DNA from 3 places in the Paenibacillus sp. FSL R10-2782 genome. Region 1 is predicted to be linked to each of the others. Evidence: riboswitches for the same ligand, from Rfam matches in the RefSeq annotation. Region 1 holds a riboswitch; each other region holds the start of a gene.
The links. Region 1 has a riboswitch for cyclic di-AMP ahead of NST83_RS19450 (TrkH family potassium uptake protein). Riboswitches for the same ligand answer to the same signal wherever they lie in the genome.
Positions count from the first base shown of each region.

Region 2: linked by a shared signal. The riboswitch ahead of NST83_RS00540 (C40 family peptidase) and the one ahead of NST83_RS19450 (TrkH family potassium uptake protein) in region 1 are both predicted to bind cyclic di-AMP.
Region 3: linked by a shared signal. The riboswitch ahead of NST83_RS06490 (hypothetical protein) and the one ahead of NST83_RS19450 (TrkH family potassium uptake protein) in region 1 are both predicted to bind cyclic di-AMP.

Region 1 covers NZ_CP151951.1:4,292,483-4,300,668, reverse strand. Annotated here, with positions in the region: gene uvrC (excinuclease ABC subunit UvrC) at 1-1,967, shown strand, start outside; gene NST83_RS19455 (type II CAAX endopeptidase family protein) at 1,936-3,666, opposite strand; cyclic di-AMP (ydaO/yuaA leader) riboswitch at 3,930-4,079, shown strand; gene NST83_RS19450 (TrkH family potassium uptake protein) at 4,456-5,796, shown strand; gene NST83_RS19445 (TrkA family potassium uptake protein) at 5,815-6,492, shown strand; gene NST83_RS19440 (LysR family transcriptional regulator) at 6,498-7,403, opposite strand; gene NST83_RS19435 (succinate dehydrogenase cytochrome b558 subunit) at 7,630-8,186, shown strand, end outside.
Region 2 covers NZ_CP151951.1:130,018-138,203, forward strand. Annotated here, with positions in the region: gene NST83_RS00505 (PAS domain S-box protein) at 1-1,707, shown strand, start outside; gene rluF (23S rRNA pseudouridine(2604) synthase RluF) at 1,732-2,433, shown strand; gene NST83_RS00515 (flagellar motor protein MotB) at 2,568-3,395, opposite strand; gene motA (flagellar motor stator protein MotA) at 3,388-4,182, opposite strand; gene NST83_RS00525 (hypothetical protein) at 4,370-4,663, shown strand; gene NST83_RS00530 (4a-hydroxytetrahydrobiopterin dehydratase) at 4,783-5,082, shown strand; gene NST83_RS00535 (GNAT family N-acetyltransferase) at 5,158-5,664, opposite strand; gene NST83_RS00540 (C40 family peptidase) at 5,968-6,468, opposite strand; cyclic di-AMP (ydaO/yuaA leader) riboswitch at 6,474-6,611, opposite strand; gene NST83_RS00545 (hypothetical protein) at 6,896-7,723, opposite strand; gene NST83_RS00550 (M1 family metallopeptidase) at 7,735-8,186, opposite strand, start outside.
Region 3 covers NZ_CP151951.1:1,402,161-1,410,346, forward strand. Annotated here, with positions in the region: gene NST83_RS06475 (urease accessory UreF family protein) at 1-193, opposite strand, end outside; tRNA gene NST83_RS06480 (tRNA-Leu) at 457-539, shown strand; gene NST83_RS06485 (glutathione peroxidase) at 695-1,180, opposite strand; cyclic di-AMP (ydaO/yuaA leader) riboswitch at 1,637-1,812, shown strand; gene NST83_RS06490 (hypothetical protein) at 1,928-2,323, shown strand; gene kdpA (potassium-transporting ATPase subunit KdpA) at 2,763-4,439, shown strand; gene kdpB (potassium-transporting ATPase subunit KdpB) at 4,492-6,522, shown strand; gene kdpC (potassium-transporting ATPase subunit KdpC) at 6,581-7,309, shown strand; gene NST83_RS06510 (Nramp family divalent metal transporter) at 7,406-8,186, opposite strand, start outside.

The DNA of each region.
Region 1 (8,186 bases):
TTTATGTCGGCAAGGCCAAAGTGCTGAAAAACCGGGTCCGTTCCTATTTTACAGGTAGCCATAACGGCAAGACGCAGCGACTGGTTTCCGACATCCGTGATTTTGAATATATCGTTACGGGCAGTAATATGGAGGCGCTCATCCTGGAGTGCAACCTGATTAAGAAGTACCAGCCGCGTTATAACGTGCTATTGAAGGATGACAAAACCTTTCCGTATTTGAAAATTACGAACGAGGAGCACCCCAAGCTGGAGGTGACCCGGCGCGTTCTGAAAGATAAAGCAAAATATTTTGGCCCTTATCCTAATTCCTACGCGGCACATCAGACGAAGAAGCTGCTGGACCGCATGTACCCGTTACGCAAGTGCGGTGTGATGCCGAAGGAAGTGTGCCTTTATTATCATATGCATCAATGCCTGGGGCCTTGTGTGAAAGAGGTTGAGCAGGAAACGTATGACCAGATTGGTCAGGAGATTGGTTCTTTTTTGAGTGGTGGGCATGAGGAAATTAAAAAAGATCTTCAACATAAAATGCAGGAGGCCGCAGAGGAACTGTACTTTGAGCGTGCCAAGGAGCTGCGCGACCAGATTATCAGCATTGACGCGATGATGGAAAAGCAGAAAATCACGACAGCCGATGCGAAGGACCGCGATGTATTCGGATTTTCGGTGGATAAGGGCTGGATGTGTGTGCAGATTCTATATGTTCGTAAAGGTAAAATGATCGAGAGGCATATGTCTACGTTTCCTTTTTACGGAGAGGCTTACAGCGATTTTATGTCCTATGTAACGCAATATTATAGTGATAACCCGGCGGTGCCGCAGGAAATATTGCTGCCGGATACACCGAAGCTGATGAAGCAGGAGGAACCGGGGGATGTCGGTCAATCGGCTGAGGCGGAAGCTGCTCCTCACACTGCAACAACCGAGGGAACCAGACAGACCAGTAACGATGCTGCGCAAGAAGCAGGTACAGTGCCGGATGTGCAAAATGCAGAACATTCGTTCGAGCGTCTCGCTGATACACTGCTAGTGGCAGAGGAGCGTGTTTCTTATGGAGAAGCATTGGACCGAGACAACACAGAAACCCAACTGTCAGGTGGGCTGGAGGAACCAGCTACGGCAGCTCACGCTCTGGCTGAATGGCTGGATGTAAAGGTGCTGGTGCCTCAACGTGGATTGAAAAAGCAAATGACAGGGATGGCTACGGAAAATGCACGGGTCGCTTTGGATGAGAAGTTTAAGCTGATTGAACGGGACGAGGAACGGACATCCAAGGCTGCAAGCAATTTGGGGCGTGCGATTGGGCTGGATAGCCTGCACCGGGTCGAGGCGTTTGATAACTCCAACATACAGGGTTCTGATCCGGTATCGGCCATGATTGTGTTCATTGATGGCAAGCCTGCCAAGAAGGAATACCGTAAATATAAAATCCGTTCGGTACAGGGGCCTGATGATTATGAAACGATGCGTGAGGTCATTCGGCGTCGATATGAGCGTGTGCTCAAGGAAAATCTGGAGCGCCCGAATTTGATCGTCGTCGATGGTGGACGCGGACAGATTAAGGCCGCTGTGGATGTGCTGGAGAATGAACTGGGTTTGTTCATTCCTGTATGTGGTCTGGTGAAGGATGCCAAGCATAGAACCTCTCAACTACTGGTGGGGGATTCTCCCGAGGCCGTGACACTGGCCCGCAACAGTGAAGAATTTTACCTGCTGCAACGGATTCAGGACGAGGTTCACCGATTCGCCATTACATTCCATCGTGAACAACGGGGCAAATCCATGGTAACCTCTCGTTTGGACTCGATTCCGGGAATTGGCGAGAAGCGGCGTAAGCTGCTGCTTAAGCATTTTGGCTCACTTAAAAAAATAAGAGAGGCCAGCGTCGAAGACTTCCGGCCTCTCTCTATCGGTGATAAGCTTGCGCGTCAGATTATAGCTGCCCTTCGGGAGGAGGAGTCGTAGAATACGGCTCTTCTTTTTTTATGGGCTCAAACATGACTCGATTTGGTTTCTTTGGACTAAACCAGTACATGATATAGGCCACAACGGCAGGGAGCACGATCCAGAATATACCTGCGAACAGGTTCACGCTATCTCCTAGCGTCATCACACTCAGTCCCATCAGAATGCTGTCAAAAATAACGTGGCTGAACATGGCGGCAATAAAGCCGTAGCGCAGAAACACAAAACTGAACAGCAATCCAAGGAAGGTCAGCTCAATCGGTCTGGAAATGACCGGATAGATCGGATACAGTGTGTGCCCGAGTGCCCAAATCAGCGTGGTAATCAGACAGGCAACAAAAGTATTTCTCACCATCTTTTTCACCATCGGGATACCAAACAGACGGTATACGGCTTCCTCTCCAATGCCTGCCATCCATGCCATAATCGGCAGTAACCATGGATAGGCCATATTGTAAGGAGATTGTGTGGCATCTGTTGTGGAGAACGTATGAAGCGTACGCTCCAGCACAAAGAACAAAATGGATTGTACACCGAGTAAAATAAAGGCCCACAAGTAGCCCACATACATACTGCGAAGCACATACAGTCCGTAGCCCGGCTCTTTGGCGCGTGGCCATGCATTCAGTCCAACCTTGCTCATCAGCCCGTCACCGCCGACCAAGGAGAAGTAGATTGCTACAGCCATTACGAAGGAAACCACGACTTGCAAAATCATAAGAAATATAAGTGCTCCCTGACCACCTGCTTCTGCTTGCAGTATAGGCAGCATGTTAAATGTCCCTGCCATACTGGCAGCAAAATATACAATGGACAGCACAATGCCACGTACAAAGGAAGTGTGGCGTCGTGTGAGTGAGGCGTATACGATGGCAAGTATGCCCAAAACCAAGCTTAATAAGGCATAACCCGCGTAGGTCATCCAGTTTGCCCAGTACGTTTGTTTTTTGACATAATCCGTATAGGACGATGGGGCCGAAAAGCTTTGTGTAAACGAGCGAACATCCCCGTCTTCAAAAGTAAAGGCCAGTGTAAGCACCGAGGAACCGATTTTCTTATCGTCCACGGTATACTTCAATCCACCCTCGCCTGCGGTTGTCGCGAGCTTCAAGTCCGACGGCTTAAAGCCAAAGCGTTTTACCCAGGCTGTCGCTGCCTGCTCCTTCGCTTCCAGCGTCATGTCTCCCTCGGCTGCACGTACAAGCCTGCTACGTGCTTGCTCATCCGTAGAAATATCAGCTTGTGTGTAACTGGTGCTGGAGGTCATTCGTTTAAAGCTAACGACTTTGCCAGTGGACAAATCTACATGAATTTGCAGTTTGCTTTTGGAAGATGGTTCCTGCAAATCGACACGGAAGGTTTCGTAGGGATACCTTTTTTTCCAAATACGATCATACTGTTGAAGCAGCTTTTCTCTGGATAAATAACCGTACAAATCCGTCTCGGCCTGATAGGTCACCAGAGGCTCCTTAGACCGTAATTCGGTATAGCCCAGCTCGGAGCGGGCGAAGTCCAGTGCGTGCATGACTGCTTCCTGCTTGCTGATGACCTTGGCATTCGTCAGTGCTTCCGGATTCGGATTACTAAACGAGGGAATAAGCAATTGAAAGACAAAAAAGCAAATCAGGCCAATCCCGCCCAGCAAGCCTAATCTTTTGAAGTTGGCCGTGAGCACGACCGGTTTCCCGATAGGATTCATGAGTTTCCTCCTTAATCTGTAAATAAGAACATCCATTAAAGATATCATACTGCACAGGTTCCCGCCAACAGACCTACGATATTCATGAAAATGGAGTGAAAGCAGTTTAAAGTTTCAATAAAATTAGATAAGTTGCGATTAAAGGCGGCGTATTCTCCAATTACCGCTAATTTAACGTTATTTCGGCGAAATCGGTTTTGTGCTCTGTATATAGAAGGATTATAATCTGTTGAGACAATGCATATGAAATATATAGTTAACGATATACAATTGAGCCGAATTTCCATAGGAAAACGGGGGAACCATGTTACTGGGGTGAATTTTACAGCCGGTCCCGGACCGGAAGTGTGAATAGGGCATACTGTGCAGCCCGAATCCGTCAGCTAACCTCGTAGGCTGTGAACAGGAACCAAGTCAGGCACTCGGATTTCCGGTGTCTTTTTTTGTGTTATTAAAACGTAGCTGAGTTAAGCCCGCTTCGCGATCCATTTGATCTTCCGATCGCTGTTTTCTCTAAAAGAAACGGACTAAAGAAACTGAAAAGAGATTGGTGATTTTATGAGCTGGCAGTAGCGGAGGGGGCAGAATGGTTCTGAAGAAGCGAAGCGGTTGCCTGAAAGCTTTCCATAGGAAAGCTCGCATCGTAAGCATAAGCTACCACCGGATTTTAACCATTAAAAGGGCTTAAAAATCAGAAAAAAATCCGGGGGTAACAGCAATCATAAGAACAATCTGCACCCGGAGCGTCTCCATGCTCATAATTCACCAAGTAGGAGCAGTGATAAATAGATGAATCCCAATGCAAGATGGCTTCGGCTTTCTCCACCGCAGATATTCGTTGCGGGTTTTGCCATTATCATTCTTATAGGCAGCTTGTTGTTAATGCTGCCGATTTCCAATACAACGGGGAAGCCGCTTGCATTTATAGATGCTTTGTTTACAGCCGCCTCCGCAACCTGTGTTACAGGTCTTGTCGTTAAGGATACCGGTACCTTCTTTACCACCTTTGGTCAGGTGGTTATCGCTGCGCTGATTCAGATTGGCGGTCTCGGCTTTATGACGATGGCTACTTTGATTGCGCTGGTATTCAAGCGCCGCATTTCCTTGCGGGAGCGCCTGATTTTGCAGGAAGCGATGAACCAGACCTCTGTTGAGGGAATTGTCGGATTGATCCGCAGGGTGTTGCTGTACTCCCTAATCATTGAGGGCGTGTGCGCCACGATATTCGCGATTCGCTGGTCCTTTGATATGCCCGTAGGCAGGGCGATTTATTTTGGAATCTGGCATGCCATTTCCATGTTTAACAATGCGGGCTTTGATTTATTCGGTCACTTTCGCAGCCTGACAGGTTATGTGTATGATCCTATTGTTAATTTTACAGCTATGTTTCTGATTATTTCGGGTGGCATCGGCTTTGTGGTTATGTCGGACCTGGTAGAATACCGCAAGCGTGGGAGACTTTCCTTGCATACCAAGGTGGTACTCAGTATGACGGCTACCCTGATCGTAGTCGGCACGCTTGTCATCTTTGTATTCGAGTTTACCAATCCGAAGACACTGGGCTCGCTGGATTGGGGTGGAAAACTGCTGGGATCTTTATTCCAGTCCGTAACACCGCGCACCGCAGGTGCCAATACGTTAGATATCGCTGGCTTGCGACAGGCTACGCAGTTTTTCATCATTATATTGATGTTTATCGGTGCTTCTCCTGGCTCTACTGGAGGCGGGATTAAGACGACAACGTTTGCGCTGCTCATTGGAGCCGTGATTTCGATGCTGCGAGGTCGAGAGGATATTGTACTGTTCAAATACCGGCTTGCGCAGGGGCGAATTTACAAGGCTTTGACCATTACACTGCTGGGGTTGCTGTTTGTGATTGGCGTGACGATGATTTTGTCAGCAACCGAGGATCATCATTTTCTAATGATATTGTTCGAGGCGGTGTCTGCATTTGGGACGGTGGGATTGTCGATGGGACTTACACCTGATTTGACGTTTATAGGCAAGCTGGTCATTACCCTGACGATGTTTGCAGGTAGACTCGGCCCACTTACACTGGCGTATGCGCTAGGACCCAAAAAGGGTAAGGAATTATATCGTCATCCGGAAGGCAAAATGATTATAGGATAAGGGAGTTCTAGAGTAGATATGAAAACGCAGCAGTTTGTAGTTATTGGTTTGGGACGATTTGGCTCAAGCCTGGCTTTGCAATTGGTAGATATGGGGTGCGAGGTGCTAGGCATCGACCGGAATGAGGATGTTGTGGACAGTATGAGTGAGCTGTTGACGCATACCGTCGTGGCAGATGCTACAGATGAGGATTCGCTGCGATCATTGGGCATCCGTAATTTCGATTGCGGCATTGTTGCGATTGGTGCTGATATTCAGGTCAGCATTCTGGCTGCCATTTTGCTAAAGGAGCTGGGTGTGAGCAAAGTCGTTGCGAAAGCGATTTCTGTGCTGCACGGACGAGCGTTGGAAAAGCTCGGTGTGGACCGGGTCATTTATCCCGAGCGAGATATGGGGATACGAGTCGCGCATCAACTGGTTACACCTAATTTGCTTGATTATTTGGAGCTGTCCAAGGAATACAGCATTGTGGAACTCAATGTTCCTGCATGCCTGCATGGCAAAACGCTATCTGAGCTGAATGCCCGTACCCGCTTTGGTTGCAGCATTGTGGCGCTTCATACGGCGAACGGTATTCTGATTGCACCAACAGCGATGGATCGGCTAAAAGCAGACGATATTATGGTCATCATCGGCTCCAATGATAATATCGGCCGCTTTGAGGACGAGGTCGTTAACGTTAATGAAGAAGGCTAACCCTGCTACACCATACGATAGCCGGCAAACGATGCACGTGTCTCGCTGATCCAGCGCCGTGCTGTCGGTCCCAGATCGGTCGTCTCCGAGTAGATAAGGGAGGTGGTTCGCCGTGTCTCTTTCAAATCAGGCAAGTACAGCGGGGTTAGCCCATTATCCCGCAGCAACTCGTTGCGCAAGTAGGATTTGGGCAGCAATGCCGAAGCCTTGCAGGTCGGCAGGAGGCGCACAATCGCCTCGAACGAGTCGATTTCCATACGAATATCCGGCATGATCCCGCTGCGCTGGAACAGGTCATCCGTAAGACTGCGATACCAGGTTCCCTTGGAAAAAATAATCATTGGCAGCCCTTGCAAATCTTTCATCGAGGCTGTTTCCGTCTTCATCGTTAATTCATGACCGATCGGAACGACTAGCTCCAAATGATCGTCAAACAGGGGAATGCAGCGCAGGCCGGCCTCATGAATGGCAGACCCGACAATACCGGCGTCTGCTTTTTTGTCGCGCACAAAAGCGACGATCTCATGGGTTTTGCCTGTGAGTAGCTTCAGCTCGGTTTGGGGATGCTTGCTCATGAAGGCTTCGACGAGAGTAGGCAGCGTTGTTTGGAGTGTCGTCAGACTCGCACCCAGCGTAAGCATGCTCTGGGCTTCGTTTTTGTGCTGTGACAGCTTTTGCAAAAAGCGGAGCTGCCGTTGCCGTTGCTCCAGCGCGAAGGTATATACAAATCGGCCTGTTGATGTAATTTCGAGTCGTTTGCCCCGTCGATCAAACAGGTTCACACCCAGCTCTTCCTCCAGCTTGGCGATTTTGCGGGACAGGGCGGGCTGGGAGAGATTAAGCAGCTTGGAGGCTTTATTCAGACTGGATTGCTCGACAATGACGGCAAAAGCGTTCAATTCCTCAAACAAATCATTCACTTCCTCTCTATATGCAAAAAAGACATAACAATTAATACGTATATTGCAATTCCATTATAAGCCGAAAAGGAGTAACATGAAAGCGACACAAGATGTTCACACTTTTGTTTTCTCTTTTAAGAAACATCTTGCTGGACATTTCCTGTCGGGAAATGTCATATTATATGTTATATTACTATTGAAAACGCTATTTTTGGGAGAAGGGAGCATTACCTAGATGAAAGGATTTTATTCCAGAAAGCTACACTCGCTTCTTGGTGTCATTCCGCTGGCTCTATTTTTTGTAGAGCATTTGGTGACCAACTTCACAGCGGTGGAGGGCGGCAAGGAAGGATTCAATCGCAGCGTGGCCTTCCTGAATGGTCTGCCACTTGTTATTGTGCTTGAAACGTTATTTATCTACTTGCCATTGCTGTTCCATGGAATCTATGGCTTGTATATCGCTTATCAGGCTGATCCGAATGTCAAAAATTTTGGCTATTCGCGTAACTGGCGCTTTCTGTTTCAGCGCATTTCCGGTGTGATTACGTTCGTATTCATTATCTGGCACGTATATGATACACGTTTTCAGGTGGCTTTGGGTCATGTAACACATGAGCAGCTAGGCGGTGTGATGCATGGCATTGTGACGAATCCAGTCTATTTTATCCTTTATTTAATCAGTGTCGTTTCGGCATCCTTTCACTTTGCAAACGGACTATGGGCTTTTATGGTCAGTTGGGGGATTACGGTGGGACCGCGTGCACAAAAAGTGTCCTCCTATATCTGCATGAC
Region 2 (8,186 bases), 1.4 Mb from region 1:
GTTCAAAATTTTATACCGATTCTCAATCCCGATGAAATCGTAAAGCAAACCCAACAAGTGGATTACCGCATCATGGAGATAACAGGAATTAACCCCACAACCTTCGGTGGCCCTACGATGGACAGCCATGGAAACGACCGAAAATATTATTACATGTACAACAAACCTATCCGATTCGGCACGTATCAACTAGCGAGGGTGCAGGAGGATCGTTTGGCTGTGTCCAAGGCCGTTTTCTCCGGGGAGAGCATTGTACAGGAATGCTATATTAAAGGTGAACGGGTCCTCGTCAGTTACATACCATTTTATCCGGCTAACCGTGATGCCTATGTCATTCGAATTGTTATGAATTATGATACGATCTCTTCCGTTATTTATAAGCAATTAATCAGTCTGATCGCCATCTCTATTGTCTTACTGGAGGTTGTAATCATTGGCAGTTATGTGCTGGCAAGTATATTTGTCCGCCCAATTCAGTCGATATTGGGAAAAGTGAACGAGATGGCTGACGGCCATTTTGACACACGACTACAGATTAAGGGCGGCCATGAGCTTGCACAGCTAGGTGAGCGCATCAATGCGATGGCCTACAATCTTGGGATGTATACACGGAGACTCGAACAGATGTATGAGGAAAACCGTTCTGTAAAAGAGCATTTGGAGTCTGTCATTAACCAGACTGCTGATGCGATTCATGTGACAGATCAGGATGAGCGTATCATCCGGGTCAATCATGCCTTTGAAGCCCTGTACGGCTGGACCAAAAAGGAATTGGTCGGACGTAAGCTCCAGTTTGTACCGCCACAGCAAGAGGAAGAGTACGAATTTCAGAAGGAAAGATTGCTTCAGGGAGAGAGTATGGTGTCTATTGAGTCCATTCGAATGCGTAAGGATGGAAGTACGGTGGAGATTAGTATGAGTACATCGCCCATCCTGGATGAAGAAGGCCAGATTCTGGGATTTATCAGCGTCTCGCGGGATATTACAGGCCGCAACCGGATGGAGGAATTGCTGCGCAGATCGGAGAAGCTGACGACGGTAGGACAACTGGCGGCAGGGGTGGCGCACGAAATTCGTAATCCGCTGACCACGCTGCGTGGGTTTCTCCAGTTACAGCAGCAAAATAAAGCGCTGAATCTGAAGCATAACGATATTATGCTGTCCGAGCTGGATCGTATTAATCTGATCGTTAGCGAATTTTTAATATTGGCGAAGCCGCAAGCTGTACATTTTCAGAAAAGAGATGTGCGCAATATTGTGAGTGACGTTATTTCCTTGCTTGATAGTCAGGCGCATCTGCTGGGCATTGTGTTCAATCTTGAAGTAACGGAGGAGCCTGCCCTCGTACATGCCGAAGTAAATCAGTTAAAGCAGGTATTCATTAATTTGCTTAAAAATAGTATGGAGGCCATGAGTAAGGGTGGTACGATAACGATTCATTTGTTCTTGGAGGGAGAAAGCGTTAAAATCTTCATACGGGACCAAGGGACGGGTATTCCCGCAGAGATGCTGTCCAAGCTGGGGGAACCTTTTTTCACAAACAAAGAAACAGGTACAGGACTCGGACTCATGGTCAGCCAGCGTATTATACAGAGTCATAAAGGAACACTGGATATTGAAAGCATAGAGGGTGAGGGAACAACAGCCCTTGTGCAGCTTCCAACTGCCAAGCCTGAGCAACTGGAGGGGCAGGAGAAGGAAGCGTGACAGTAGAAATGGAGGGTACACAGGTTGCGCATTAACAAGTTTATCAGCGAAACCGGTTTTTGCTCGCGCCGGGAGGCGGACAAGCTGGTAGAGAGCGGCCGCGTGACGATTAACGGCGAGGTGGCGGTGCTGGGCAGTCAGGCGGAGGAGGGCGACGATGTCCGTGTGAACGGCAAGCCACTCCGTGAGAAGTCCAATCACGTATATATTGCATTGAACAAGCCGGTGGGGATTACAAGCACGACAGAGAGCCATATTCAAGGGAATGTTGTCGACTTTGTGGGACACCCGCAGCGGATTTTTCCCATCGGACGTCTGGATAAAGATTCGGAAGGTCTTATTTTACTTACCAATGACGGAGATGTTGTGAATAAGATTTTACGGGCGGAAGGCAAGCATGAGAAGGAATATATCGTAACGGTGGATCGACCCGTCACACCTTCTTTCGTGCAGGGGATGTCCACAGGTGTAAAAATACTCGGTCAGCGGACGCTTCCCTGCGAAGTGACGCGTGTTTCTGAGTACGTATTCCGCATCATCTTGACGGAAGGAAAAAACCGTCAGATTCGGCGCATGTGTGCTGCCTTCGGCTATGAAGTGAAGAAGCTGCAACGTCTGCGGATTATGAATATTCGATTGGGGTCGCTTCAGAGAGGCGCCTGGCGCGACCTGACAGAGACAGAGAAGCAGGAACTAGGTGAGATGCTGAATTACACACTCAGCTAAGCCTGAGGGCTTCTCATGGCTGATAGATGGCAGGGCAATGGATAGGATAAGAGGCAGAGTGGAATAGCACAATGAAAAGGCACCAGCTGCATAAAAAATGCGGCGGTGCCTTTGTCTATATAACATATGCATAATCAACCTTCATTCGAGCTTGAGGTAGGACTGATAACTTGTGTGCCGTTCTGATATTTACGTAGTACGGAAATTTCGACACGGCGGTTTTTGGAGCGTCCTTGACCATCCTGATTGCTTGCTAGGGGACGATACTCACCATAACCGATGGATACAAATTTGGTTGGATCAAGCTGCGGGTTGAGTAGCAAAATGCGCAAGAAATTCAGAGATCGTTTGGCACTCAAATCAAAGTTGGATGGAAACTGGCTATTGGAAATAGGGACATTATCCGTATGACCCGATACGATAACATCATAGCCAGGAAACTGCTGGAGCATGCTGGAGATGGACTTGGCCAGCTTTCTCGCTTCCGGCTTTACTTCGGCCTCACCCGATGAAAACAAGGCGTTATCACTAATAGTTATCATGAGCTGGGATTGGTTCAGTTTTGTATTGAGCAGCGGAGTCAGCCCATTATTTTCAATATACTGATCCATTTGCTTTTTGAGCTTTTTCAAGTCCTCTTCTTCCCGCTGGGCGAGTTGCTTTTGCAGTTCAGCCGTAGAAGTTGCCTTCGATTTTATAGGTTGTGTTACCTGTTCTTTATTTTTGCCCATATCTGCGGATTGTGGCGATGGATTGGCAGCAGAGTGATCCAGTATGCCTGTGCCGCCACTAAAGGCCGCACTCATGGATTGAGCCATAGTTTCAAATTTTTTGGCGTCGAGCGCGCTCATCCCGAATAAGACGATGAAAAGAGCTAGCAGAAGGGTCATCAAGTCGGAATATGGCAACAGCCAGCTTTCGTCGGCATGCTCCTCGTGCGGTTCATGTCTTTTTTTACTCACCGGAATCCCCATCCTTCTCGGTCAGGGTAGCCCGTTCGGTTGGAGTCAGGAATATCGTCAGTTTTTGGCTGATCGCAATGGTGGATATACCTGATTGAATCGACAGCAGGCCTTCGACCATCATCAATTTAAGCTCTACTTCTTTTTTGGATAGTCGTTTCAGCTTATTGGACATTGGATGCCACAGGACATAACCTGTAAAAATACCAAGCAACGTCGCAATAAAGGCTGCCGCGATGGCATGAGACAGCTTGGCCATGTCACTAAGATCGGCCAGAGCGGCAATCAGACCTACGACGGCACCGAGTACCCCGAGCGTTGGAGCGTACATACCAGCCTGAGAGAAGATCAGTGCACCGGAGCGGTGTCGATCCTCGGTGGCGTTAATGTCCTCCATTAGAACATCCCGCACGAATTCCTGATCATTACCATCAATAATCATACGCATACCACCACGCATAAAGGGATCGTCGATCTCCTCTACCTTGGATTCCAGCGCAAGCAGACCTTCGCGACGGGTAATGGATGCCCATTCGGTAAATGTGCCGATGAGCTCTTTACGGTCCAAAAGCTTTTGTTCCGTAAAAATAACCTTGAACAGTTTTGGAATCCGTTTGATTTCTTCCATCGGGAAGGCCATAAAAATACTTGCTGCCGTTCCGACAAAAATAATCATGTAAGCAGCGGGGTTGTTGACCAAGTTGATCACTGGCGCACCTTTGAGAATCATCCCGACGACCAATGACACAATCCCGAGTACAAGTCCAATAATGGTTGAAATTTGCATGATACACCTCATCCATGAGAATAGATTTTGAATCCTTTCATGCCGCCGGGGTCGTCCTTGCCCCAGGCACGTCATTACAAGACGGATTATAGTATTTATCGACAAAACTCTCTTTTTTGTTAAGTACGAATTTCCGGTATAATAAGGTGATTATGTAATGAATGGCGGAAGAATTGGAGGAAATGGCATGGGAGTGAAGCACGGACGGGAGTATGAACAAATTTTGAACGATTTGACAGAGGCTGTGGGACGCATTCCAGATAGCTATGAATTTTTCGAAATGGAAGCAGAAGATTGGGACAGGCTGGACCCGGCAGGGCGTCAGGAAGTCAATGAAGCACTGGCTGAAGATCTGTTTTATGCGCTGGGTACAGAGCCTGTTATCGCTGTGGGCAGCGGCGTTGTTATCTATGAACCGGGGCGGCACCGTATCTATGTGCTCATTGGAGATGAGGAGTTGACGTCGGTACCTTTGATTTGAACAGGCCGTTTTATGGATTTATCAACGGGGCCGTGGTAATATGGACACCAATATATCGTAGTTTTGGTCGCATTCAAAGCGGCTGAAAGGCTTCCGTACAAACAGGGAGGAGTCGTATCATGCCTTTTACACAAGGAGAGATTGAAGCACATCTGGAGAAGCTGGAGGGCTGGGAACTGGAGGAAGGACGATGGATTGTCCGGAAATATAATTTTTCCAGTTTTATGAAAGGGATTGCATTCGTGGATGAAGTTGCTGCTATATCGGAAGCATTTAATCATCATCCATTTATTACGATTGATTATAAGACCGTGACCCTGCGTTTAACCTCCTGGGATGACGGTGGCATTATGGCCGTGGATATTAAGGAAGCCCAACAATATAATGAAGCTTTTGAGAAAATGCGTAGCAGTCATTGAGCTAATCGTAGCCTGCCGTATGATAAAAGCGCCTTCGATATACAACAATGCTGTTGTATGCCGAAGGCGCTTTTATCATAGAACACGAGGCTGGTGGTCGGGATGATATACCATACAATGAAACGCCTTCTTGCCATCGGGAGTCTGACGTTCATAGGTATCGGTAAGCTCAAATCCGGCTGCCTTGTAAGCACGGATGGCGCGCCCATTCCAGGTCAGCACCTCCAGATCAATTTCATTCTCAGGATTGCGTCGTCTGGCTTCCTCGGCAATGGCACGGACAAATTCGGCGCCTCTGCCATGTCCACACAATCCGGGATGCATTCCCAGACCTAGCCGGGTCACGCCAATCATCGGGAAATATTGAGCAAATCCGGTTAGTATGTTCTCGTCGTCCAATACGGCTACGTATTGATCTTGGCGAAGCGAGGGGCTTCCAAATTCGACCTCAAGCGCCTTCATTTGTTCCCAAGGCAGCCAGCCGTATATATTGTAGGGTGGATCATAGCGCCACTCACATATCGCAGCCGCCTGCTGCTCGTCCATCGGCACGATTCGGTAGTTAGATATTGAGGCAGGCATGTCTTCCCGTCCTCCTTTTACAAGTACTTAAACCATTAACAACAGATTGTAGACAAGTTGCAGGGGATTGGCAAGCGTGTTTATTTCATACCCAAGTCGGGTATACATTCAATAAGAAGGCTTTACTGCTCATATGCTCCCCCCGCCGTGACGGTAAAACCGACGATGTTCGCAACAACTGAAACCTTTTGAGGTGTCAGTTCGTCAGTAAAGATAACGTTTCTGATGTCGCGGACATAAAAAACCGCAATTCGATTCCGGCCAGAATCAAATTGCGGCTCAGGTTAGCTTGCTGTTCGTTAGTTATTCTACGTTGTCGTCATCAGGAGTTTCAGAAGCTACAGCGTGGTAAGCATCTGTGCTCATAATTCTTTTGGCACCGACATATCGGTTAGCGTAATAATTTTCGTTCAGTGAGCTAACAACTACACCACGTGAAGATGAGGAGTGGGCAAATTTCCCTTCACCCATGAAGATACCTACATGGGAAATGCCTCTACCTGTGGTGTTGAAGAACACCAGGTCTCCAGGTCTCATTTCATCGCGGGATACGGAAGATCCCATTTTGAATTGTGATCCGGATTGATGCGGCAGTTTAATTCCCAGTTTTTGATATACATACATTGTGAAGCCGGAGCAATCGAATCCGTCGAGTGTAGTGCCTCCGCTTCTGTAGCTCGTTCCTTTGGTATCTTGGATGACCTGGTCCATCTTGGAGTCTGCAAATGCACTGCCGCCACCGAATGTAAAAGATGTAAAGGCAATGGCAAGACCCATGACTGCGATTGTTAGTTTCTTCTTCAAAAAAAATATACCCCTTCCAATGCCTGCGAGGTTAGCTTAAGGATTCGGTAGAAGGTTCCCCTATGACCACTCTGTTGCGAGATCAATTCACCCAAACTGGTTCCCCCGCTTCCTAGGTGCCAGGAATTAGGCTTAACTTAAGATGTGCACCTTGGAGAGCAGTATTCACGATAACGATGCTTTAAGGTAAAGGTTACAATAAAGATTACAAAGTTGTTACTATCAGTTCACTGCGATTATTGTAACAAAGTCGGCTGGCTTTGGCAAATGTTTCATCGCAAAAAGTTACAAAAAAATCTGCTCCCTTTATCGCGGGAACAGATTTTGTTAAGAGTATTCAGTTATGTGCCGTTTACATGGATAGGAATGGATATAGATAGTCGCCTTTCGACAGCCAGAAATTGCTCAGGAGGAACGGAGTGGGGGTTCAACCTCTGCCGGAGATATCGGTATGCCATAGGCGGTACTGTGAACTGATGTGCCATAGCCTGACCAGACTGGTAACAAAATGATACGTTTGCTGGAGAATGAGTGCCAGCATGCCAGTCCAAATCATCGCCACCGTGCCGAATAGGCCAAGGACAAGCAGCACACCTGCGCCGAGCAGAAGCGAAATACCGATAGCCGGGAGGATTTGGCGAAAGAAGGCGAGCAGCGACGGCAGTATGGCGTGACCACCTACGGTGCCTAACTGCATGTACAGGATGCACTGGCGGATGAACCAGCCATAGGCGATCCAACCGATGGCATAGGGCAGCACATGCAGCAGATAGGCGGGAGATTGCAGCGCCCCGGCTACGATAGGGTAGAGCCTCGGCACCACCCAGAAAGCAGGGAGCAGCAGGAGCCCAAGCTCGATGATGTAATAGATAATAGATGATAAACCATGACGTTTCATTCCACGGAAGAAAGACAGACTTTGCGGCTCGGTTGCATGGGTGTGCAGACTTTGGTATATTCCCGCCCGGATGAAGGGGGTAATCAGTATACGCAGCGCCGTTGCCCCCAGTAGTATCCACAGATACATATGAACCTCCCGGTTGTCCGTCAGGGCAATATGGCTCTCCATCCAAAACAAGGTCTTTCCCAGTTCGTTTTGACCCTGGTCAGGGTAGCGCAGCAGCAGGGGAGTAACGGCGGATTGTACCACTCGATAGAGAAAAACGCCCCATAGCAGTCGATACAGAAACAGAATGATGACAATATAAAATTGTATGCGCACAAGCGCCCAGCCTTCTTTTATAACAATACGCATCTATAGACACCTCACCATGACAGACTTCCAAGCATTGTCTCCAGCAGCTTGGTTACACTTATGCTCCAACGGGTCTGTGTTTTCTCGTCCAGTTCGGCCTTCAGGTTGTTGTTGATATGCTTGTTCTCCAGTGCAATCGTGTACAGTGGATCAACAATCACATGAGAGACCGGGGATGCACTTTTAAGTCGATAGGTGGTGCTTTTGCCCATACCGTCCCATGCCTTGAATAGCGTTGTGCCGTCCTTGAAGGTAATTTGAACAGGGACCTTCGGATAATCGGCCCCTTTTTTGCTGAGTGTAATGATTGCTTCGTATCCGTTGGTCAGCGGGCGGTTCGTAATGCGATCTACCGAAAAGTCCGCCATCTGGCCGTCGTATACATATTGTTCAAAATAATGGCTCCACGAACGTCCGGTGGCTCTTTCGACGATACGCTGAAAATCCTGTGAGGTTGGATGCT
Region 3 (8,186 bases), 2.7 Mb from region 1:
CAGCGATAAAAAGGCTTTTGATAGCCATGCCATCGAGGGATGTGAACTGAGGGTGCAGATCAGTGCGGGCATAGTGCTCCAGGTCTTGCAAACAGGTTAAGCGGCCATTGCGAAACAGCTCCTCCAGCCCGTAGGAACGAGTGAAACCACCGACAGGCAGGGAAGGGTCCAACAGCAATGCGTAGTTCAGCAAACGATTGCCTTTGTGCAAGGCGATTCGCCCCCTTGGAATAGAATATTTATGTTATATTAAGTAACTCACAAAACGGATTAAGAAAAATTTTAGAGTTATTATGTAATATATATTTACACTTGTAGTACTAATATGTCAAATTAAATATTTTTATAGCTTTTACGTGTTAGTTTATTTCACTTCATAAAATATTATTGTATTTATGTTTACAAATAGAATATAAGGGAGTATAATAAATCTGTTGCCTCAAAACATTAGAATTTGCGGTCGTGGTGGAATGGCAGACACGCTATCTTGAGGGGGTAGTGGGCGTACGCCCGTGGAGGTTCGAGTCCTCTCGACCGCATTACATGCAAGACACAGCTAAAAAGCATCCTGACACGTTTTTGACGTGATTGGATGCTTTTTTGTTATATAAGCTGAACAAAAATATCCCTTTTTCCTATCCACAGGAGCAGCCATTGGGATTGGCTGCTTGTGAGAAGGTGATGAAAAAGCCTGTCAGCTTTGCTGCAAGAGCTTCTCGATGTCCCCCGCCAATTTATCCGGAGTTGTCTGTGGGGCATAGCGCTTAAATACGTTACCTTCGTGTGTAATCAAAAATTTAGTAAAATTCCATTTGATCGCTTTGGAGCCTAATACGCCCGGAGCTGTTTGGGTGAGGTAGCGAAATAAAGGGTGCGCCTGATCGCCATTGACATCTATTTTGGCAAACATCGGAAACGTAACTCCATAGTTAATCTGGCAAAACTCCGAAATGTCCTCGCTGGAGCCCGGCTCTTGCTTGGCAAACTGGTTGCTGGGAAACCCCAAGATTTCAAGACCCTGCTCATGGTATTGGTCATATAGCTCTTGTAGCGCCTTGTATTGGGGGGTTAGCCCGCATTTGCTGGCTGTATTCACGATAAGCAGCACTTTTCCTTCGTATGTGGACAACGGAAGCTCTTTCCCTTGCAGGGTTTGTGCATCATATTCATAAACGGTCATGGTTTTCCTCCTAATTTGATATTCTACAATTAAATTGTAAGAAATTTAACGAAGGGCTGCAAGTCTATAAATAGATGTAATGCGCCATCTGCTACTGTAAAATCGTATTTTGTCCAAAACGGCAAATGGCACTGCAAATGGGGCAAATAGCGGTGTTTCTCATGGTGAAAACAGGTTCAATCGGCGTTTATCAGGTACATACAGCACTTTTTCTTTCTCTTTTACAAAAAATACTCCCCATACGCCAATATTGACATGCCTCTTCATTTTCGAAAAGGGATGAAAAACCGAGATTGAAGGAGCTGGGAGAAGGATATTTATGTTGTAAGCGCTATTATTAATCTTTTATGCTCCAAAGACCGATTTATAACCCTGCAGGTGAGCTTTACAGTGTTCCTTGCGCGGGTGTATGATTCAAGACGTAATTTCAAATGAAGTGAATGAAGCAGCAACGAATTGTCTATAGCGCTGAATTTTGCAGTTGCAAAAGCGGGGGAACCAAAGGAGATCTATTCGGCTTTTAAAGGGCCGTGTGTCTCATGGGGTGAATTTTCTGGCCAAGTGCCAGAAATAGGGCGACTCTCACGTCCGAATCCGACAGCTAACCTCGTAAGCGTACAGGGAGAGGCAACAAACCGCCGTGTGCAGCCATGGTTTATTTTATCATGGTTACGTAAGAAGCCGGAGGAAAGCCTTTTTCCTTTGGCTTCTTTTTGTTGTCTTTTTATACCGGGAGAGGAGCTACTGATGGAAGGTCGGCTAATCATTGTCACTGCACCGAATGAATCGGGCAGAAATTTTGTGAAATTGCTTATGTACAAAAAACTGGCGTTTGCGGTTCTGACGAATAGCGCTCAGGAGGAACGACAGCTCAAAAAAATGGGTGTGGAGCATGTTGTGCGCATCAATACGATGCAAGCGGGGAAATGGAATTTTCCCAAAAAAGAAATTGGCTGCGTGTATTTGTTTGAGAACAGCTTGAATCTGACGTGCCGTTTTCTGCAAATATGCCGGCCGCTGACATCAGATTCGGTCTATGTCATTACACAAGGCTGTAATCCTCAAGGGATTTATCGAGGTTTGGGAGCAGACCATGTGATCTACACTTTGAATGGAGAGGTGGGTTTCCTGCTGAACGGATAGTCGCTTAGGTATGCTGGTATACATTAAAATTTGCGAATTTAGTTGTATAGCGATTTTACAAGAGTGTAAGAATGATGAATTAAGGATTGGTACGGGAGGGTATGAACATGATGGATATATACATGCTGCTCGTGATGGCTGTGAGTTACGGAGTGATACTGCTGTTTGTACGCTGGTGTGATGCGCAGACCTCCAAGGGAGGGCGAAAAGGATGATAGTTATGCTTACGCTTACTGCTATTGTATTTGTGTATTTAATCTACGCACTCCTGAATCCTGAAAAGTTCTAATCAGCTAAACAGGATCAAGCGGGCGGGGGACAGCAGATCATGAGTGAAGCATCAGAGGCAGCGGGTTTTCGCAAACGTGTGCAATCGACCGGTGCGATGAACCCGTCTGTTGTTCCAAACGCAGGAGTATTTTGGAGGAGGGAATAGATGATGGAGCTGCTGCAAATTGGAATTGTGATTGTGATATTGCTGCTCCTGGTGAAACCAGTGGGCACCTATATATATCATGTATTCTCCAACGAACCGAATCGGACGGATCGGGTGTTTGGCGGAACGGAGAAGCTGATTTATAAGGTTATAGGATTGAAAAAGCTGGAGAGCATGCGTTGGACCACGTATGTGATGAGCTTTATTGCTACGAATGTCGTGCTTGTGGCGATCAGCTATGTGCTGCTGCGCTTGCAGGGACTGCTCCCCGGTAATCCGGTGGGAAACGGCAATATGGAGGCGTCACTGGCCTTTAACACGGTGATCAGCTTTATGACCAATACGAATCTCCAGCATTATAGCGGAGAAAGCGGACTTACGTACCTGACACAGATGGCGTTTGTTACGATGATGATGTTCACTTCGGCTGCTTCCGGTTTTTCGGTTGCTGCGGCTTTTATGAGGGGATTGACGCGGCGCGGAGAAGGAATGGGCAACTTTTTTCAGGATTTTATCAAAGCGATTATACGGATTTTCCTGCCGCTGGCCTTTGTGCTTACGCTGGTGCTGGTTGGATTGAAAGTACCGCAGACGCTTCAGCCTGCGGCGGATATCACGACGCTGAGCGGAACACAGCAGCAGATTGCTTTGGGACCCGTTGCTTCGATGGAATCGATCAAGCATTTGGGTACGAACGGGGGTGGTTTCTATGGGGCCAACTCAGCGCATCCTTTTGAAAATCCAAATCCCTGGACGAATGTGCTGGAAATTTTGGCGATGTGGGTGATGCCGGCTTCGCTGCCGTATACCTTTGGACTGTTCGCCCGTAATCGCAAGCAGGGCTGGATTATTTTTAGCTCGATGATGGTACTGTTTCTCGTATTCCTATCCATTACGTACGTATCAGAGAAAACGGGTAATCCGCTGATTCAGGCACTGGGTGTGGATGCTTCTCAGGGAAGCATGGAAGGGAAAGAGGTTCGCTTTGGCATCGGACAATCGGCACTGTTCACGGCGGTGACGACGGCGGCTACCACAGGCTCGGTCAATAACATGCACGATACACTGACTCCATTGGGCGGTATGGCTGCTTTGGGTGAAATGATGCTGAACGTCATTTTCGGCGGTAAGGGTGTCGGGCTGATGAATATGCTGATGTACGCGATTCTGGGTGTGTTTATATGTGGATTGATGGTCGGCAGGACCCCGGAATTTATGGGCAGGAAGATTGAAGGCAAGGAAATGAAGCTGATCGCGATTGCCATTTTGGTACATCCGTTTCTCATTTTGGTGCCGACTGCGCTCACTTTTATGAGTCATTGGGGATACGATGCGGTCACAAATCCCGGATACCACGGGTTGACTCAGGTGATATATGAATATGCGTCATCTGCGGCTAATAACGGTTCGGGATTTGAGGGTCTTGCGGATAACAACGTATTTTGGAACACCACAACGGGTATCGTTATGTTCTTCGGACGATATGTATCGATTGTTGCACTGTTAGCTGTAGCGGCTTCGTTGAATGCCAAAGCACCGACTCCCGTGACGACGGGCACACTTCGCACGGACAACAAGCTGTTTGGGGCGATTTTAATCGGGGTTGTGCTGTTGATCGGCGCGTTGACCTTTTTGCCCGTAATCGTATTGGGGCCTGTAGCTGAATTTCTGACCATGTGAAGAAGATGAACAGGAAGAAGAAAATGAGAATGGATGAACGGGGTGCTTGATCATGAAGGAACAACGCAAACGCATGCTGGACAAAAGCATCTTGAAGCATGCGATCAAGGATAGCTTTATGAAATTAAATCCGATGATCATGATGAAAAATCCTGTCATGTTCGTTGTGGAGATCGGCACATTGGTCGTGCTGCTTATGCTGCTGTTTCCCGGTTATTTTGGAACTGGCAACGAAATGGGCTTTAATCTGGCTGTTTTTATCATCCTGTTGTTCACGTTGCTTTTTGCTAACTTTGCCGAAGCGCTAGCAGAGGGGCGGGGTAAGGCGCAGGCTGCTTCTTTGAAAAAATCCAAGCAGGACACACAAGCCAGCAAGCTTGTCGGGGATGAGATTCAGGTGGTCAGCTCGACCGAGCTGCGCAAAGGTGACATTGTGATGGTGTCCCAGGGCGAGATGATTCCGAGTGATGGTGAGGTGATTGAAGGTCTTGCTTCAGTGGATGAATCGGCGATTACGGGAGAATCAGCACCAGTGATCAAGGAATCGGGCGGTGATTTTTGCTCGGTAACCGGCGGGACGCGTGTGGTCAGTGACCGGATTAAGGTGCGGATTACAACAGAACCGGGCGAGACGTTCATTGATAAAATGATTTCGCTCGTGGAAGGCGCACAGCGGCAAAAGACGCCGAACGAGATTGCACTGAGTACTCTGTTGATCAGCTTGACGATTATTTTTCTGATCGTAGTGGTGACACTGGCACCGATTGCCCGTCATTTTAACATTGACTTGCCTGTTCCCGTGCTTATCTCATTGCTGGTTTGCCTGATTCCGACCACGATTGGAGGACTGTTGTCAGCCATCGGGATTGCCGGTATGGACCGGGTCACCCAGTTTAACGTGCTGGCGATGTCAGGCAAGGCGGTAGAAGCATCCGGGGACATCAATACGATGATTCTGGACAAAACGGGTACAATCACCTTCGGTAACCGAATGGCGAGCCAATTCGTGCCTGTAGGGGGCGTAGAGGAGACAGAGTTAGTAAAGTGGGCTGCGATGAGCTCGATGAAGGATGAGACGCCTGAGGGGCGCTCAGTGCTGGAGTTGATGCGCAAGCAGGAGTACACGCTGGATGAATCCTTGGCAGCAGGTGGGACCTTTATCGAGTTCAAGGCGGAAACCCGGATGAGTGGTCTGGATCTGGCCGATGGACGCAAGGTACGCAAGGGCGCGGTGGACTCTGTCCGACAGTGGGTATTATCGCAAAATGGCAGCGTTCCAGCCGATCTGGAGGAAAAAGCGAATCAGGTGGCCTCTGAAGGAGGTACGCCGCTGGCAGTCGCGCTGGATGATCGGATATATGGCATTATTTATTTGAAGGACACGGTGAAGCCGGGCATGAAGGAGCGGTTCGATCAGCTCCGGGAAATGGGTATCCGTACGATTATGTGTACCGGGGATAATCCGCTGACGGCTGCAACGATTGCACGGGAAGCGGGTGTGGATGATTTTGTGGCTGAAAGCAAGCCGGAGGATAAAATCGCAGTCATTCGCCGTGAGCAGGAGCTGGGCAAGCTGGTTGCCATGACCGGAGACGGCACAAATGATGCCCCTGCGCTGGCACAGGCTGACGTCGGGCTGGCCATGAACAGCGGCACGGTCGCAGCCAAGGAAGCCGCCAATATGGTGGACCTGGATTCCGATCCGTCCAAAATTATTGAGGTGGTCGCTATCGGCAAGCAGTTACTCATGACACGCGGTGCTTTGACGACATTCAGTATCGCGAACGATGTTGCCAAATATTTTGCCATTATTCCGGCGATGTTCATGCTGGCGATTCCGCAAATGAGCGCATTGAACGTGATGGGGCTTGGCTCTCCGTTGTCCGCTATTTTGTCGGCGCTGATCTTTAATGCTGTTATTATTCCGCTTCTGATCCCGCTGGCCATGAAGGGCGTGAAGTATAAGCCCATGAGCTCGGATCGTCTGCTGGGACGGAATTTGCTCATTTACGGTTTGGGCGGTATGGTGGTGCCGTTTGTTGGCATTAAAGCCATTGATTTGCTAGTGCATTTGTGGATTTAACGCAGCCTGTGAAGGTGTGCATTTTGGATACTGAATGGAAGCGGAAAGGGTGAGCAACATGAGTGGCTTTTATCGGATGATGTCTGGACGCAGATTTGCTGCGCACGAAAAAGTCGGGTCTGCAGGGCACGAGAATAACAAGCGTCCAGAGGCGGATGCTGTGCCGAATGGACAGCCGGAGAGCGAAGAGATGCGGGGAGGCGCCATTGTTGGCGTGGCCTTGCGTACCTCGGTGTTGATGATCCTCCTGTGCGGCCTCGCTTATCCGCTGGTTAGCACGGGCGTGGCACAGGTATTGTTTCCGCAGCAGGCGAACGGCAGTATGCTTCGTAATGCGGAGGGTCAGGTAGTCGGCTCCGAGCTGATCGGGCAGTCTTTTGCGAATCCGGCGTTTTTTCAGGGGCGGGTATCGAGCATTGATTATAATGGAGCTGGTTCAGGCTCCAGTAACTACGCACCGTCCAATCCGGCCTTAATACAGCGGGTCAAGGATTCGATAGCGGATTGGCAGAAAAATAATCCGGATGTACCGATCAGTCAGGTTCCGGTGGACCTGATTACGAACTCCGGCTCCGGTCTGGACCCGCATATCTCGCCGCAGGCGGCACAGGTTCAGATCCCGCGCATTAGCGGCTTGACGGGTATTGCGCAGGATAAGCTGAAGGCACTGGTGCTGGAGCAGACCGAAAGCCGTAGTGCCGGAGTGTTCGGTGAGCCACGTGTGAACGTGCTCAAGCTGAACCTCGCACTTGAAGCCCAAACGCAGGCCCAGCCTGCCAAGCGGTAAGTCTAGAGGTTGGAATAGAGTGATCAAAAAAGGTATCCCGCAGCCATTTGGGCTAGTGAGATACCTTTTTCTTGATTTTAAAGTGTTGCTTATCTCTTAATGACCTGAAATGGTTTGAACGATGAGCACCACATTCAAGATAATAATGACTGCCGTCACGATCCAGGTTAATACTTTTTGCCATGTTTTGTTCGCAAACTCACCCATGCGCTTTTTGTCACTAGTGAAAATCAGCAACGGGATGATGGCAAAGGGAAGCTGGATGGACAGAATAACCTGACTTAGTACCAGCAGCTCTTCGGCCCCTTTTTCACCCGCGATAGCTGTAACGATTACCGCTGGAATGATAGCAATGAGTCGGGTTACGAGACGGCGCAGCCAAGGCGCGAGACGAAGGCTGAGAAAGCCCTCCATGACGATTTGCCCCGCTAAGGTACCGGTTACGGTTGAATTCTGACCGGAAGCGAGCAGCGCCACCCCGAATAGGATACTCGCGAGTGTGGTTCCGAGCAATGGCGACAGCAGATAGTAAGCATCACTGATTTCCGCCACATCGGTTTTTCCAGCGGTATGGAACACGGCTGCGGCCACGATCAGAATGGCGGCATTGATAAACAGGGCGAACATGAGCGCTATACTCGAATCCCATGTGGCGAATTTGATAGCCTCCCGTTTGCCTGCTGACGTCTGCTCGAATTTACGAGTTTGTACGATGGATGAATGCAGGTACAGGTTATGGGGCATTACGGTAGCGCCCATGATACCGATGGCGATATACAACATGCTTGGATTGGTCAAAATTTGCGAGTCTGGCACAAAGCCACCTAACACGCCGCTCCATTCCGGCTGGGCTAGAATGAGATTGATGCCAAAGCAG